DNA from 2 places in the Idiomarina sp. 29L genome. Region 1 is predicted to be linked to the other one. Evidence: riboswitches for the same ligand, from Rfam matches in the RefSeq annotation. Region 1 holds a riboswitch; the other holds the start of a gene.

Region 1 (3,212 bases):
TTCGCCATAGACCGCGGCATGTTGACTGCGATAATCACTTTGGAAAATATCCGGCTGGCCTAAGTCCCAATTAAAGTAATCACGCGTCAGCGCTACGTCTTTTTCATAGTAATAGGCTCCCGCTACCCACTCAGTGGCTACCCCAAATAACGCTTCAGGATCGATTGATAACCAACTAACCTCGGCTGTTTTGTCTTTTCTGTCTCGAAGGTAGGCATCAAATGACGAGTACTCCCAACCAGGAGCAATCCCAACATACGTCCAGTCTTCGTCAAAGGCGTAAGCAGTATCTGCGTTTAAAACACTGGCTGACAACTCAAGCCGGCTGTTATCCCAGCCTAGATAATTCAGAGTCGTTTTTACCGCTTCACTTTCCAGGCGATCGTACCCCGGCTCATCTGACAACGTCGTTCGGTTGTTATCAAGGCTAAAGGCATCGTAACCGTTATCAACATCGTTGTAGTGCAGGACGGTGTCTAACGTCCAGTTCTTGGTAAATTCGGTGTTCAACAAAAGCCGTACGCCAAGTTCATCCCGATTGTTCGTGTCGTCTCGATCTAAATAGGTATTCTCAATGTAGCCGTCTTGCTTAAACTGACTGACAGAAAAGCGAGCCTTACCCAGTACGCCCAGTTGCCCGCCTAATGCTAAGCCCCCCATGCGTTCGTCGTAATTGCCGGCTGACAACTCAAACTGACCGCTAAAGTCACCCGAGGGCTGTACACTATCCATCAACACCAAGCCTGCCATTGCGTTCACGCCAAAACGACCGCTTTGGGGCCCTCGAAATACCTCAACCTGGTTGATATCGAAAAGCGAGGCGGCCGTACCTAAGCCGCTGTAATCAATACCATCTATAATAAGACCGACAGACGGGCTAATCGGATCAACAAATTGAGAACGCTCGCCCATGCCGCGAATCTGGATAAAGCGTGCGGTCGATGTCCCCCCGGAGAAGTTGACGTTGGCAAAGCTGTTGAGCGTATCCTGCAAATGCTGCGCATTACGCTGCTGCATCGCATTTTGGTCCATAATTGACACACTGCTGGTGGTTTCATTCAGCGTGCGTTTGTGAAAGTCGCCGCTGACTTCAATGATTTCGAAATCGCTGGCGTTATCCTGACCATAAGCCAGAACCGGCGTTTGTAATAATGCTAAGCCAATACTGGCTGCTAAGTAAGATGTGAATTTTTGCATGGATCATTTCCTCAAAACAAAGTCAGAAACGATCCGGTAAGGCTGTATTAGACGGGTTTTCTACCATCCCTACGCCAGTATTAACCGGATCAGGTTTAAAGGGTTCGCTTTCGCATCTCAGCCGTTGCCGGCACCCCTTGGTAAAGCGGCGTCAGTATAACGCAGCTTATTGCATTAACAAATTGTCTTTAAATAAACGACAGAGCGTCACCGTAAAGGTTTTCTAACAGTACGCCTTGAGCGACAAAATCGTCTCTAATAACGCGCACCATTTCAAAACGGCCTGCCATGTAAACTTCACAGTCTTGCAAGTCCTGTTGACGCGCCATTACCGCCTGGTGGACTAACCCAATAGAATACGGCCAGTCGCCAGCGGCGTCTTCAACCACCGGGTGATAGTCAAAGTGTTCATATTGTTTTGCTAATTGCTCAAGCTCGTCATGCAGGTACAAATCGGCCAGGCTCTTTGCGCCCCAATATAACGTTAATGGACGCTCCGGCGTTGCTCGTAAATGTTGCTGTAAAATTGAATAAGCATAAGAAAAGCCCGTACCGCCGGCAATGATGACAGCAGGCTTATCGCTGTCTTGTCGATAAAACGCAATGCCGTCGGGTCCGTCGACTTCCAGCTCTCCCTCTGCGCGTATTTTATCCAACACTTCCATCGCATAGGCGTTGTCTGGCGTCGCTCCTACATGAAGTAACCACTCACTTTCCTTCGATGGGCATGATGCGATACTAAAAGGTCGCTTATCTCTCTCGCCCATAACCGCCATCATATATTGGCCTGCTTTAAACTCAACCGGCTGCGGCAACTGCAAACGCACTTCCCACACAGCGTCCGCTAACTGGCGCGAAATTTCGGCTTTACAGGTCATTTGTTGACTCATTCACGACTCCATAATGTTCAGTTCGTCCCACAGCTGGTCGACACGCTGCTTAACTTCTTCACTCATGACAATAGGCTCGCCCCATTCGCGGTCAGTTTCACCGGGCCATTTGTTGGTTGCGTCCATGCCCATTTTTGAGCCAAGACCCGACACCGGAGAGGCGAAGTCGAGGTAATCAATTGGCGTATTCTCAACCAATGTAGTGTCACGCGCCGGATCCATTCGGGTCGTCATTGCCCAAATTACATCTTTCCAGTCACGTGCATTCACATCGTCGTCACACACAATCACGAACTTGGTGTACATAAACTGACGCAAGAACGACCAGACGCCCATCATCACCCGCTTGGCATGGCCTGAGTACTGCTTCTTCATAGTAACTACGGCTAAACGGTACGAACAGCCTTCCGGCGGCAGATAAAAATCGACAATTTCCGGAAACTGCTTTTGCAGTAACGGAATGAAAACTTCGTTCAAAGCCACACCCAATACTGCGGGCTCATCTGGCGGCCGACCGGTATAAGTGCTGTGGTAAATCGGGTCTTTACGATGGGTGACATGAGTCACGGTAAACACCGGAAACTCATCCACTTCGTTATAGTAGCCGGTATGGTCACCGTACGGCCCTTCGGGCGCTGTTTCACCCGGCTCAATGTAACCTTCCAGAATAATTTCTGCGTGCGCCGGAACTTGTAAATCATTGCTTAGGCACTGTGTCACTTCGGTTTTACTGTCGCGCAGCAAGCCAGCAAAGGCGTATTCAGAAAGGCTATCCGGTACGGGCGTCACCGCACCTAAAATCGTGGCGGGGTCAGCGCCTAATGCAACGGAAACCGGGAACTTTTCCCCAGGATGCTGCTGGCACCACTCCTGAAAGTCCAGCGCGCCGCCACGATGCGACAGCCAACGCATAATGAGCTTATTCGGTCCCAAAAGTTGCTGGCGATAAATACCTAAGTTCTGGCGCTCTTTATGTGGTCCCCGAGTCACCGTAAGCCCCCATGTGACTAACGGCGCTACATCGCCCGGCCAACAATGCTGAATAGGTAACTTAGTTAAGTCGACCTCGTCACCGCTCATGACGACCTGCTGACACGGCGCCTTTTTCAGTTTTTTCGGCGACAT
Region 2 (3,212 bases), on a different contig from region 1:
AACACTACTTAGAAGAAGTGGGTGACGGTGAATTTATTTACAATCATGACGCTGCACTTAATCGTCAGCCCAGCCACGTTACGTTTAATGGGCATGTCGGTGCACTGAGTGACTCGCCATTACGCGCTGATGAAGGCGACCGTGTGCGCTTACACGTACTAAATGCAGGACCTTCTGGTACTTCCAGCTTCCATGTTATTGGCGCTATCTTTGACCGCGTTTGGTACGAAGGCGACCCACGTAACGATTGGTACGGCATGCAAACCGTTTTACTCGGCGCAAGTAATAGCGCAACTATCGAGTTTGTCGTACCAGAAGAAGGCATCTACAAGCTAGTCGATCATGAGTTTGCTGATGCTGAGCTTGGCGCTGCTGGTGCCCTTATTGCGGGTCCACGTAAAGACAAGTAAGGAGACGGTTATGGTTAAGTGGCTTGGAGTTGCGGGACTTATGTTCTCTACGCTGACAGCGTCACCGCTAGTACTCTCAGACCCAGTCCGTATTAATGGTGGCGAGTTTGAACCGCCGGTTTTGTTGGACAAGGAACGTCTTAGCATTGAAATTAATAGCTTCATGCTTGACGCAACTCCGGTCACTAACCAACTTTTTCTCGACTTTGTTAACAGCCACCCTAAATGGCAGCGAGACAACATCGCTGCCCTGTTTCACGACGGAAATTACCTAAAGCACTGGCCTAAAAAAGACGCTTACCCTAACGGCCAGGCGGATCATCCAGTCACTTATGTGTCATGGTTTGCGGCACGTGAATATTGTGCTGCACAAGGTGGTCGTTTACCCAGCCTCAATGAATGGGAATACGCCTCTGTTCAATATCGTCAGCAACAAAACATCAGCGATGACGATTATGCACGCAACTTATTTGCCTGGTACAGCCAACCGAAAAGCGACGAACAAACCGTGGACATTAATGCCACTGAGCTCAGTCATATGTATGACCGGGTTAACGAGTGGGTTGAAGACTATCAGTTACTGTTAACCAACGGTGATGATGTCGACTTATTATCGGGCTCTTGCGGCGATGGAGCGCGTTTCTTATCGAGCTTTACCAAAGCCAATTACGCCACATTTTTTCGCTATCAGTCTCGTAGCGACTACGCACCACAGAGCTCAACCAGCACCATGGGTTTTCGCTGTGCTTACGACATTCATTCCGACAACGGAGACCAATTATGAACAACTTATTTAAACCATCCGCTTATGCGGCACTGATTCTATCAAGCGCCCTGCTTGCATTGGCTCCGGCAGTCGCACAAGATCACTCTCAACACAAATCTGGACATGGGAACCACGCAAGTCATAAAAACCACACCAGCATGAAAGCCGCGAAAGTATCGCATTCTTCATCGGTGTATCAGGTTGATGGGCATTGGATAACACACAAAGGTGAGCATATGACACTAGCTGACTTACAAGGGCAGCCGGTCATTGTCTCAATGATATATGGCAGCTGCACCACCGCCTGTCCGGTTCTCGTCAATGACGCTAAACGTCTGTACACCAGTTTGAGTAACGAAGCTCAAAAGCAAGTGAAACTGGTGATGGTCAGCTTCGACAACTCTCGCGATACACCAAAAGCGTTGGCTGACTACGTTAAGCAGTACAAGCTAAACAGCAATAGATGGATCTTTCTACACGGCGAAGATCAAGATATTCGGACCTTGGCAACCGTGCTGGGTGTTCGCTACAGAAAGCGGCCTGACGGGGATTTTGACCACAGCAATCTGATTACCGTGCTCGATGAAAATGGCGTTATTCAACACCGTGTTGAAGGCTTAGGCCAGCCAATGGAAGACGCTGCCAAAGTCGTTAATAAATTGACACAGAAGTAATGAATAATGCATTCGTTGTTGCAATAAGCTAAGTATTTTGTTCCACTAAAAAAGAATCTTGTCGGAGTGCCTCGTTACTTAAAGAGTGACAGGCTGAGACCGCAAAGCGGGATCCGTTGAACCTGATCAGGCTAATACCTGCGAAGGGAACAAGAGAGCAATGGCCAGGGAGTCTCCCTTTTTCAGTGCTATTGTTCCTTTCAACACTCCTGACAAGCATCTCTAAACCCTGTTATTTTTTAGCTGGAGAGAATGCTATGTCATCAACTAATCGTCAAAATCGCCAACAAGCAGAATCGTTTTTAACGTCCGTTTCGGGCCGCTATTTTCCTAATTCAACCCGTGAATTTCTTCAAGGCAGTCAGCCTGATATTCATGTGCCATTTCGCCGTATTCATTTAAGCGAAACTTTGCATCAGCCAACACCAGGCGTAACGCTCCCCCCCAATTTACCCGTAGACGTTTACGATACATCCAGTGTCTATGGTGACCCTAACTCAGTCGTCGATGTAAAAACCGGACTAAAACCACTGCGATCAGGCTGGATAAGCGCAAGGGCTAAAAATGCCGACAAAAGCGGCGTGACACAGCTAGCTTATGCGCGCCGTGGCATTGTGACTCCCGAAATGGAATTTATTGCGTTGCGGGAAAACATGGGTCGGGAGCATTTAGACAACCCGGTAACCCCGGAATTTGTTCGTGATGAGGTTGCCAAAGGTCGCGCCATTATTCCGGCCAATGTGAACCACCCGGAATCTGAGCCTATGATCATAGGTCGCAACTTTTTAGTGAAAGTAAACGCGAATATCGGCAACTCATCGGTCAGTTCATCGATTGAAGAAGAAGTTGAAAAGCTGATTTGGGCCACTCGTTGGGGGGCGGATACGGTAATGGACTTGTCGACCGGACGTAATATTCACCAAACCCGAGAATGGATTCTACGCAACAGCCCGGTTCCCATTGGTACCGTTCCTATTTATCAGGCACTGGAGCGCGTTAATGGTATCGCCAAAGACCTAACCTGGCCGATATTTAAGGAAGTGCTTTTGGAGCAAGCTGAGCAAGGCGTTGACTACTTCACTATTCATGCGGGCGTGTTACATGACTTTATCGAACTGACGGCTAACCGAGTGACGGGTATTGTATCGCGCGGTGGTTCGATTATGGCTAAGTGGTGCATGGCGCACCGTAAAGAGAGCTTCCTGTACGAACATTTCCGCGATATTTGTGAGATATGTGCAAAATATGATGTTTCGCTGTCATTGGGTGACGGCTTACGTCCGGGGTCTATTGCTGATGCCAATGACAAGGCTCAGTTCGCTGAGCTCCGTGTTTTAGGTGAGCTGACTACGATAGCCTGGG

Evidence for each region. Region 1 has a riboswitch for thiamine pyrophosphate ahead of EST55_RS11825 (TonB-dependent receptor). Riboswitches for the same ligand answer to the same signal wherever they lie in the genome.
Region 2: linked by a shared signal. The riboswitch ahead of thiC (phosphomethylpyrimidine synthase ThiC) and the one ahead of EST55_RS11825 (TonB-dependent receptor) in region 1 are both predicted to bind thiamine pyrophosphate.

What each region holds. Positions count from the first base shown of each region.
Region 1 is NZ_SDJS01000005.1:230,856-234,067, reverse strand. Features, by position in the region: gene EST55_RS11825 (TonB-dependent receptor) at 1-1,197, opposite strand, end outside; TPP riboswitch at 1,247-1,345, opposite strand; gene fre (NAD(P)H-flavin reductase) at 1,386-2,087, opposite strand; gene ubiD (4-hydroxy-3-polyprenylbenzoate decarboxylase) at 2,088-3,212, opposite strand, start outside.
Region 2 is NZ_SDJS01000001.1:413,824-417,035, reverse strand. Features, by position in the region: gene EST55_RS02050 (multicopper oxidase domain-containing protein) at 1-410, shown strand, start outside; gene EST55_RS02045 (formylglycine-generating enzyme family protein) at 421-1,194, shown strand; gene EST55_RS02040 (SCO family protein) at 1,191-1,850, shown strand; TPP riboswitch at 1,903-2,016, shown strand; gene thiC (phosphomethylpyrimidine synthase ThiC) at 2,108-3,212, shown strand, end outside.